One region of the Paraburkholderia sp. SARCC-3016 genome, then DNA from elsewhere that is predicted to be linked to it. Evidence: predicted binding sites of a transcription regulator. Region 1 holds the regulator's gene; the other holds the start of a gene.

Region 1 (5,411 bases):
AAGCGGCGCGAGCCACGCGCCGATCAGTCCCATGTCGTGGTACAGCGGCAGCCAGCTGACGAGCACGTCCTGTTCAGTGACGTGCATCCGCTCGCCCATCGCGCGAATGTTCGCGAGCAGGTTCCGGTGGCTCAGTATCACGCCTTTCGGTGCGCCGGTGCTGCCCGACGTGTACTGGAACAACGCAATGTCGTCGGCGTGCGCCGCAAGCGGCGCCGGCATCGGCTGTGGTGCGATCTTTTGCGGCGTCAACACGTGATGCAGCGTCGGCACCTGAATCGCGAGCAGCCGGGCGATCAGGCTGACTTCGCCCGCGGCGATCAGCGCCTTTGCGCGCGCATTCGCGAGGATCGCGATATTGCGGCGCATATGATCTTCGAGTTCGCTGCGATGGGCAGGCGGATAGAGCGGCACGGGAATCGCGTTGCAGAAGAGCAGGGCGGTAAAGCAGACAAAGTAGTCGAGCCCCGTCGGCAGCATCAGCGCCACGCTGTCGCCGGCCTCGATACCGAGCGAGCGCAAGCCGCCTGCGGCAAGCAAGGCCTGCCGGTACAGCGCGCCGATGCTGACCGGCGTTTCGCGGCCGGCTTCGTCGACGATCACGAGATGCGTACGGTCCGGATGACGCATGGCGTGCCATCGAATCACGTCGGACAACGTGGCGGCCGCGTGCGGCGTATCGAGCCGTTCGTCCGCGAGCCTTGCAGGCGACGTATGCACCGGCGTGCCTGTCGAGGGCGGCGACACCTCGGACGCGTCGGCGAGCGCGCCAAGCACATCGGCCGGCGTTCTCGCCGAAGCAAATGCGTCGACCGGCAGATGCGTGCCGAAAGCCGCTTCGATCCGGGTCAGCAGTTCCGCACGGACGAGGCTGTCGAACCCGAGATCCCGTTCGAACTGCGTATCGAGCGTCACCTGAACGGGGGAGCCGTGCCGCGCTGCCGCATCGCCATTGGCCTCGGCTGCGCGCGATTCGTCGGCGAGTGTGCGGACGATGTCGAGCAACTTTGTCCGTGCGTCCGCGGCCCGGGTCGAATGGGGCTCGTCGAGCGTGGTCATAGGTTCCTCCACCATGGCTTGCCGGCAATGGATCGGACGCGGCCATGCGATGGCTTCTGTCCACGTGGCTCGCCTGCGCCGATGCACCTATTCGACACGGTCTCCACCGGCGGCCCTTGACGTACGTCAAGCGCGCCCGGATGAGTCAGCGCGTCGTCGGCCGATTGACACACGTCAAGACCCGCGCAAAGGATCGGACCATGATGGAACGCAGCAGATGCCCGCCAGGACGCCAGAACGGCGCCGATTGCGTGAATGGCAATGTGCTACGTTGGGAGGAGCATCATGGGCATCGGCATGCAGATCGTGTATCTCGGCTTTGCCGGCTCGCGTGAACTCGAAGGTGAAGCGGGAGCGCAGCTCGTGCGCCTCGAACGCTATAGCAATCTGCTGTCGGGCTGCCATCTTGCGATCGAGGCATTGCGTCCGCGCAGCAGCCACCCGGTCTACGACGTGCGCCTCGATCTGCTGCTGCAAACATCGGGCTTCAAGCCGCTCGAGCACTGTTCCGATGAAGTTCCGCGCCTCGCGCTGCAGCGTGCGTTCGATCTGGCCGAGCGCGAACTCGCCACGCTCGCGGGGCGGGCGACAGCGCGCGCGCATTAGCAGGCGATTACATCTGGTCGTCCGCGAATACGCCGTGCTCGGGCGCCGAACCCGTGCTGTCGAGGCATTGCACATGCCACCGTCCGACGATCGGCGCGTGATGGGCGCGGCGGTACCACAGCGCGCGGCCGCTTTCTCCTTCGAATGGTCCTTGAGCGTGTGAAAGATCGAGCTTTTCGAGCACGCATAGCGCGTGTCCCGTATGTTGCCCGTCGATGCGCGTATCGGGACCCGAGATTTCGAACTCGCCCCATTCCGGCAGATCGATGACCGCGTGGCCTTCGCGCGACCATTTGCGCGCCGCCAGGTCGAGCCACAGAATGGCGTAGACCGAAGGGTCCGCGCAGTCGAAGGTGTCGAGATGTACGGTGATTCGCATGGCTCTTCCGGTGTGGAGTGTCGTCGCGCAGCGGCAACGGAGATTCAGGCGCGGCCGGCGAGTCACTGACTCATGACCCACTCGATGAGCGTATGCGCGTCTTGGGCGGACAGCGGCGGCCCGCCGCGCTCGGCGGAAACCGGCATCGGCATGTCGCCCCAATGCGCGCGGCCGCCGGCACGCAGCTTCTGTTCGAGCATACGGATCGCGTCAGGATTGTCGCGATATCGCTCGGCGATCTGATGAAACGCCGGTGCGAGAAAAGGGGCGTCCGACGTGTGGCAAAACATGCAGTGTTGCTGATCGACGAGCTCCGTGGGCTCGACGCGCTGCGCGTGCGCCGCGCCGACTGCGGCGAAGCCCGACACGGCGAGGCAGGCTGCGATCAGGCGCAAATGTATTGCTGGCATAGACGTGGGCTCCTTTTCGCCACCACTTTAAAGAAAGCCGCCATAGCGCCATTGACGCACATCAAGTGCCGATTGCAGGAGCGCGGCGTCGGCGAGCCCGCTTGCGCAGGCATGTGCTCAAACGCGCGACAGTCCTTCCAGATCGACGATGCGGATCTGCCTGCCGCGCGTATCGACGAGCCGTTCGCGCTGGAACTTCGAGAACATGCGGCTGACGGTTTCGAGTTTCATGCCGAGGTAACAGCCGATCTCTTCGCGTGTCATGCGCAGATTGAACTCGGACTGCGAATAACCGAGCGCCTTGAAACGCTTCGACAGATTCAGCAGGAATGCTGCCACGCGCTGTTCCGCGGTCATCGTGCCGAGCAGCATCATCAGCGACGATTCACGCACGATCTCGCCGCTCATCATCCGGTGCACGTGATGCTGCATGGCGCGTATTTCGCGGCAGACCGCTTCGAGCTGCATGAACGGAATCACGCAGACGACGCTGTCCTCGAGCGCGATCGCATCGCAATTGTGGCGGCTCGTGCATACGCCATCGAGACCGAGCGCTTCGCCCGCGATCTGAAAGCCCGTGACCTGTTCGCGGCCGTCGCGATGCATGACGATGGTCTTGAACGAGCCGACGCGCACCGCGTAGATGCTCTGGAACGCATCGCCGGCGCGGTATAGCGCCTCGCCGCGATGCACGGGGCGCGTCGTGCAGATCACCGCATCGAGCTGTGCGAGCTCCGCGGCGGAGAGGCCAGCAGGCATGCAGACCGAGCGCATCGAGCAGCCCGAGCAACGCACGGCGGTCCGCTTGCCGGATTCGGCGCCCGGCGACGGATCGACCTGATGAATCTGATGGAAGGCGTGGGCCGGCGCGGCATATGGCGCGGCCTGTTCGGCGAGTGCGAATGACATGATCGGCTCCTCGTTAATCAATGGCGCGCCGCCGGCGCGCTAACGAAAGGTCTCGGATGGTGTTGCACGCTGCGTCGAACTCGGCAGTCTTGTCGAAAAAGTAATGCGCACCGGCTTTGCTGCACGCGGCGCGGAACGCCGCTCCCGAATGATTCGTCAGCGCGATCGTCACAATGTCGGGCAGACTTTTCGCGAGCGCCGAAATCAGTTCGATGCCGCTGCCGGCCGAAAGCCGCAGGTCGATGACCGCGACATCGGGACGGCACGCGCGAATCGCGTCGAGCGCCGTTTCGCTGTCTTCGGCTTCGCCGACAATCTGCACGCCGGCCAGCAGTTCGAGCAGTTGCGCGATATTGCGTCGGACGCTCGCCGCATCTTCGACGAGAAACACTTTGAGGGGGGCGCGGTGCACATCGGTATCCATGCACCGCAGTATCGTCGCTGCTATCTCAAAAAAGAATCGGCGACGGTGGAAGTTCGAGTAGGGCGCTGCGGTTTTTTGTAGGCGGTTTCCTACACGGGGAGAGCGGGAACGGAACGGCCGCGTCCCGGGCGGGTCTCGCGCGTCAGGCTTCGTCCTGATCGTCGAACAGCTGATGGCGCATGGCGTAACGCACGAGCGCGGCTTCGTGCGGCATCTGCATCTTTTCGAGGATGCGCATTTTGTATGTACTGATGGTCTTCGAACTCACGCACAGCGCCTGGGCGATTTCGGTAATTGTCTGACCAGCGGCGATGCGGCGGAACACGTCGAATTCGCGATCGGACAGCCTTTGATGCGGCAATGTGTCCGCCGGCTCGTTCAGGCTTTGCGCGAACCGCTCGGCCATCGCAAGGCTCACATAGACGCCGCCCGACGCGATCTTCGTCAAGGCGCCGACGAGTTCGGCGCTGGCGCTTTCCTTTGTCAGGTAGCCGGACGCACCGGCCTTGAACGCGCGCACCGCATACTGCTGTTCCGCATGCATCGTCAGCACGAGGATGCGCAGCTCCGGTTTTTCTTCCCTGATCTGCTTGATGAGCTCGAGGCCGTTGCGGCCGGGCATCGAGAGGTCGAGCACGAGAATCTGCGCCGGCGTCTTGCGGATCAAGGCGATGGTCGTGATGCTGTCGCATGCTTCGCCGGCGACCTCGAAGCCGCTTGCGCTCTGCAGGATGTGGCGCAATCCGTCGCGCACCATCGCGTGATCGTCGGCAATCAAAACCCGGGTCATAGGAGCGTCTCTTCCTGTTGTACCGCGCGTAACGGAAAGGAAACGGTAAGGATAAAGCCCTTGTCCTTCGCTGTCTCGATAGTAACCGTTCCGTCAAGCATGCGTGCGCGCTCGCGCACGCCGATGAGGCCGAAAGTCCTGCCCAGCTCCGCTTGGTGCTGCGTGCCGGGCCAGCGGGGCGGCTCGTCCGCGCCCCGCCCGTCGTCGACGACCTGCAGCGTGCAGAGGCCCTCGTCGGTCGCGAGCCGCAAGCGGACGTTCGTCGCGTCGGCGTGACGCGCGACGTTGTTCAGTGCCTCCTGAACGATGCGGAAAATCGCGGTGGCCGCCTCGCGCGTGAAATTCGTCTGCTCTGCGTGGATATGCTGCTCGACCGGAATGCCGTACCGCTGATTGAAGTCGCGCGCGAGCCAGTCGATCGCCGGCAGCAGGCCGAGGTCGTCGAGCATGACCGGGCGCAGGTCCGCGGCGATGCGGCGCAGCGATGCGACCGTGGAATCGATGAGCTTGCGCATGCCGGCCAGCATCCGCAGCGCTTCGCCGGCCGCGGCCTGCGCGCCGGCCGGCTGGCCCGTTTGCGCGGGCGCGAGCGCCTGCTCGGCCGACGACAGATCCATTTTCAGCGCGGTCAGCTGTTGGCCGAGGTCGTCGTGGAGCTCGCGCGCTATGCGCATCTTTTCTTCCTCGCGCACCTGTTGCAGATTGGCGGACAGGTCGCGCAACTCCTCGCGCGACTGCTTGAGCGCGTTTTCGGCGTGCACGCGTTCCGTGACGTCGCGCAACACGACCGTGTAGAGCTTGCCCATGCGGTCCCGGACCTGCGAGATCGACGCC
Region 2 (5,411 bases), on a different contig from region 1:
GCAGCGTGTTCGTGAAGGACGGCGTCGTGCATCTGTGGGGCGTGATCGAGTCGGAGCAGGAGGGACGGGCGATCTGCATCGCAGCCGAAAGCGTGCCCGGCGTCCGGCAAGTCGAAAGCCATCTGGCGTTTCCGGTCATCATTCCGGCGTTGTAGAGCCGGCCGATAGGAGTACGGCATGCAAATCGTCTATCCCGTGTTTGCCGGCTCACGTGTGCTCGAAGGCGAGGCGGTGCGGCGCGCCTTCGATGCAGCCAACACGAATTAGATTATCTTCAATGCTTCAATGTGCCATCAACACCGGCACGGTCATCGATTCGAGCATCGTGCGCGTCGCGCCGCCGAGCACGCGCTCCTGCGCGCGCGCATGACCGAATGCGCCCATCACGAGCAGGTCCGCATGCAGATCGGCGACGCGGTTCAATAGCGTCGCGCCCGTGCTGACGCCGGCGACGGCCGGCGTCGTCGAGAACGACGCGCGGATGCCGTGGCGCTCGAGAAACGCCGAGACGTCGAGCGTCGCGGGCGGTTCGCCGTGCGCAGCATCGCCGCCGCCGTGCCGCACGACCGACTCGATCGTCACAACACGCGCGCGTTTGATGAGCGCGAGCGAATCGGACAGCGTGCGCGCGGCTTCGCGGCTGCCGTCCCAGGCGATCACGACGTTGTCGCCGATCATTGCCGCGGCCTTGCCCGCATACGGCAACACGAGCGCGGGGCGCCCGCTCTCAATCAGCAAGTCTTCGATAAAGTGCCGCGCGACATAGGACGCCGGGTCTTCCGGATCGCGCTGGCCGAGTATCAGCAGGTCCGCATGGCGCGCATGCAGCGTCGCGGTTTCGATGGCGGGCCCCGCCGGCGCGCGCCATTCGACGTTGCATGCTGCGCGTTGCGCAGCGTCGAGAAATGCCGATTGCGCACTGAGCACCCGTTGCACGTGCTGCTGTTCGAGCGTGGACGGATTCACGCTGTCGTCGAGTCTGAAGAACGGCTGGAACAGGTCCTGGCTGACGATGTAAAGCCCGATCAGATGCGCGTCGAAGCGCTGCGCGAGATCGAGCGCGACGGCGATGCGCGCGGCGCTGTGACGGCTGTCGTCGAGATGGACCAGCAGGGTTTTGTAGCTCATGAGCGCTCCTTGTCCGCGGGGGGTGATGCGGTCGCGGTACCGTCGCCGGCGGCGGGCTGTGCGCTCGACGGAATCAGCAGCACCGCGCAGGGCGCGCCGCGCGCGACCCGTTCCGCGACACTGCCGAGCACGAGGCGCCGGAAACCGCGCCATCCGTGCGTGCCCATCACGATCAGATCGGCATGGCATTCGGCCGCTGACAACCGCAGACGCTGCGCGATGTCTTCGCTGAGCGAGTTCGTATCGACGACGCGCGGGCTGCCGTTGATGCGCAGCTTCGCCATCCGGTCCCGCGCGTCGGCGATCACGCGTTCGCCGTCGGCGCGCATCGCGTCACGTATGGGGACGGGGTTGAAGCCGGGCGTGCCGATCGCGATGCCGGGCATGTCCACGACGTAGACCGGATGCAGCAGCGCGTGATTTTCGCTTGCGAGGCGCAATGCGGCTTCGAGCGCCTGATTCGAGGTGTCGCTGCCGTCGAGCGCGACGAGGATGTTCTTGTACATGAGCGGTGCTCCCTGAGGCTGACGCTGTATGCGTAACGTGCGTTATGCGGGTGGTTCGTCTAGCACGACATCAGTACGGGCATGGTCATCGATTGCAGGATGGTCCGTGTCGTGCCGCCCATGACGAGCTCGCGCCACCGCGAGTGCCCGTATGCGCCCATCACGATCATGTCGCAGCCCTGGTCGTGTGCAGTGGACAGCAGCACGTCGCCGACCGGCGTGTGCCTGCTTGCGTCGACGTCGAGCACGTCGACGGACGCGCCGTGGCGCGCGAGTGTCAGCGCGATATCGGCGCCGGCGAATCGTTCGCCGGGCGGCTCACCGGCGGTGCCGCGCACCGTGACGACCGTGCATTTCTTTGCGTGCGAGAGAAAGGGAATTGCGTCGTAGGCGGCACGCGCGGCTTCGCGGCTGCCGTCCCACGCGATAAGAATTCGTTCGCCGATTTCCCGTGTCGCGCCGCCCGCGTACGGAAACAGCAGCACGGGCCGGCCGGCTGCCACTACAACGGCTTCGAGGAAGTTCTGGTCGATAAAGGATTCGGGATCCTGCGGATCGGTTTGGCCCATGACGACGAGGTCCGCATAACGCGCGTGCTGCGGCACGCTTGAATTCGCGGGGCCGTTTGCGCAGATGAAACGCGCGTCGACATTGGCGCGCAGCGCTTCGGCGTGAAACAGACGCTCGATCGCGCCGCGTTGCTGGTCGCGCCGCCGCTGATGGGACGCGTAGTAGTCGGCGGTGCCGGCCATCACGTAGAACGCGCGGGAATCGGGCTCGAACGTCGCATAGAGGCCCGTCAGATGCGCCTGGAAACGCCGCGCGAGATCGAGCGCGGTATCGAGCCGCTGCGGGGTACGTTGGCTGTTGTCCAGGTGGACGAGAAGAGTTTTGTAGCTCATCGCGGTCGCTCCGTGGCGAGCGGCGGGCGAAATCGGCGCCAGCCTCTGGACGAGTGTATGAGGGCGGGGCGGGTGGGGGGTTGATGCAGATCAACGGAGAAGGAGCGCTTTAGCGCTCAAATCGATAACGACGCGCGCCACGAGGGCGCGCGCTGTTCGCTTATCTGATCGTGGCCGTCGCCGTCTATGTGATGCTTCTCAAGCTTTGGCGGCGTTCTTGGATGAAGCCTCGTCGCGGGTAGTAGTTCGCCGTTGAGGGACTACCTTCGTCAGTTCGGTTAATGGACTGACCTAGTCGGTCGCGTTGATGAGAAACGCTAGGAGTAAGTCCTATATCGTTTGGTCTATTTATCACGAACGCTTTGTGATTTGGAAGCACTCGCCAAGAGCTTGCCGCGCGGGTCTTTGAAGCATCAGAGTGCGAGGGCGCGCGTCGTCGAGATTCAGAAGGAGCTGCGCGTTCTCAAGGGGAAGATGGGCGGAGAAGAAGAATCAGAATCTGGGCGACTTCCTGATTCAAATGTTCAAAGAGCGTGTGACAAAAGCCGAGTGGGATGGGGTGGTCGCCGAGGCACGGCGCAGATATGAATCGCAGGAGCATTGCACGTCATAGGTCTTTTTGAATTGCGCAAAGAAGGAAGGGCGGATGAGGGCCTTTTCCTTTTCTTACGCTCTACGGCGGGACTCTGTACTTTTAGGCTGTTCGCCATTTTTCTGCGTCGATTTTTGCAAGTCGAATGTTGAGGCGCATCAAGGGATGGTCGAACTCATCATTCGGATGCAAGGCGCGGCAGCATTCAAGGTTTCCCTGATTTCTCCGGAAAAGAGCAAATCGGCCGGCCCTATTTCAATTCATCCAGAAGCATCTTCGCCTGCTCGAGCAATGCGTGAACTGCCGCAAACTCGTTTCGGCCCACCAGTGCAAGCGCTGCTTGCGCCGTTTGCACGAATAGCGCGTCATTGAACGCTTCGCCAGCCTGTTCTACCCGAGCGCCAGATTCGTCGAAGGTGCGAAAAAACGCGAGCAGTCGAACTGCATCTGCGCGCATGTTGTCAGGACCGGCCTTGGCCAGAATCTCCGCCGCAGCCGACAGTTGTCGAAGCGCCGCAAGGAAGTCGATGCGTTTCATGACAGAGTCCTTAATAGACAGGTGAAAGCGGTTTCGCAGGGATTACGTTACGCGCAGTTACAGAACCGAACGTTAAGTCGCACCTGCAATGTGCTCCCGCTCCTAGAATGCGCCTCATCTCCTCTGTGCTTCAACCGCTCAAAGTCAACTAGACACAGAGGTCCTGATGAAACTCGCCGCGGAGGACAAAATGCCTGAGTGGATGTCAGTCACCGCAAGCAAGACCGTCGACGGCGAAACCGTCAGTGCGGAGTTTTTATGTGACACCGGGCGTTTGCGTGTCGTGAGTGGCGACACGCTCCGGTTGGAGTGGTTTCCTCCACATTCATGGATCGCCATCGCGTCCGTTTCGGGGCACAGCAGATGGGGCACACGGCCTGATGAAGACGACCTGCTTCTGCTTATCGACAATGTCGCGAGCGCACCTGAGTAAGCCCACGCCGAACCTGCAATGAATCTGCGCTGGTAAACGCTCGATCCGGTATGCAGATGTTCGCCAGTCGCCCGTTCTTCACTGCAAGGAAAGAGCGCGCACGCTATGCTATTCGAGGCAGACTGAAGCAACGGGCCGTCGACAGCCGCATCGTCGACCGGCACTCCGCGTCGTTGTATGGCTTAGGGGTAGCGATATGACTTCATCGAGCGAACAGGCAGTGCGCGATACGATCGAGCGGTTCTATCTGGCGTTTTCCACGAAGGACATCTCGCTGCTGCGCCAGGTGGTCACGAGCGATTGGGAATACATTCCCGAGCCGGCTCACGCCGTCCCAGGTCCGGAGAAGATGAGCAAGATTTTCGAGAATATCGTTACCGCGCTCCCGGACATGAAGGTGCATATCCTCGACCTTCTCATTCATGACGACCGTGTCGGTGTCCGCGCCGAGGTGACGGGTACGCAGACAGGAAAGCTGCTAGGCATCGAGGCGACCTCGAAACAGATTCATTTCGCGATCCATTCTTTTCACCGGATGCGCGACGGGCGTGTCGCGCAGACGTGGCACCTCGAGGACTGGCTGGCAGTGTTCCGGCAGCTGGGGGAGTTGCCGAAGCGCTTTGATCTCGCGTGAACACGCAAAAGAAAAAGCCGCTGTCCTTTCGGAACAGCGGCTTTTTCTTTTGAAGCTGGTGGCGAATCAGGGATTCGAACCCCGGACCTGCGGATTATGATTCCGTCGCTCTAACCGACTGAGCTAATTCGCCGTAAGAGGGAAGATTATAGGGAGGTCGGCGGGGGCCGTCAACCCCCACCGTCACTCCACTTCATGCGGACCCTCGATCTACGTCACGAGACTGCCGAACGCGTCCCGGCACCGGCTCCAGCATCAGGCCCGGCACCAGCGTGCACCCCGTCAGTCCTGCGCGTAAATATTCGAGTCCTTGGTCTCCCGCACAAAAATCAGCCCGATCACGAACGTCGCCAGCGCGATGATGATCGGATACCACAGCCCCGAATAGATGTTGCCCTTGGCCGCCACGATCGCGAACGCGGTCGCCGGCAGGAAGCCGCCGAACCAGCCGTTGCCGATGTGATACGGCAGCGACATCGACGTGTAGCGAATCCGCGTCGGGAACATCTCCACCAGCATCGCCGCGATCGGTCCGTACACCATCGTCACGTAGATCACAAGGATGGTCAGGATCACCACGGTCATCACCCAGTTGATCTGCGCCGGATCGGCCTTCGGCGGATAACCGTCCGCCTTCAGCGTCGAACTCAACTGGCTGTCGAAGGTCTTGCCCAGTTC

The links. Region 1 encodes FNR, which switches genes on or off when oxygen is low (the NO sensors DNR and NnrR bind a similar motif). Its sites were predicted from a motif close to TTGATNNNNATCAA; they were not measured.
Region 2: QYH69_RS00555 (universal stress protein) is a predicted target of FNR. The motif match lies at 2,617-2,630, and genes of this name have one in related genera.

Annotation. Positions count from the first base shown of each region.
Region 1 covers NZ_JAVHZD010000004.1:201,352-206,762, forward strand. The annotation lists gene QYH69_RS06250 (AMP-binding protein) at 1-1,059, opposite strand, end outside; gene QYH69_RS06255 (hypothetical protein) at 1,345-1,665, shown strand; gene QYH69_RS06260 (DUF3564 domain-containing protein) at 1,673-2,044, opposite strand; gene QYH69_RS06265 (c-type cytochrome) at 2,107-2,454, opposite strand; gene fnr (fumarate/nitrate reduction transcriptional regulator Fnr) at 2,572-3,363, opposite strand; gene QYH69_RS06275 (response regulator) at 3,377-3,787, opposite strand; gene QYH69_RS06280 (response regulator transcription factor) at 3,930-4,577, opposite strand; gene QYH69_RS06285 (PAS domain-containing sensor histidine kinase) at 4,574-5,411, opposite strand, start outside.
Region 2 covers NZ_JAVHZD010000001.1:125,335-130,745, forward strand. The annotation lists gene QYH69_RS00540 (CBS domain-containing protein) at 1-155, shown strand, start outside; gene QYH69_RS00545 (universal stress protein) at 283-1,128, opposite strand; gene QYH69_RS00550 (universal stress protein) at 1,125-1,634, opposite strand; gene QYH69_RS00555 (universal stress protein) at 1,694-2,536, opposite strand; gene QYH69_RS00560 (hypothetical protein) at 3,379-3,666, opposite strand; gene QYH69_RS00565 (hypothetical protein) at 3,833-4,099, shown strand; gene QYH69_RS00570 (ester cyclase) at 4,320-4,733, shown strand; tRNA gene QYH69_RS00575 (tRNA-Met) at 4,790-4,866, opposite strand; gene QYH69_RS00580 (MFS transporter) at 5,016-5,411, opposite strand, start outside.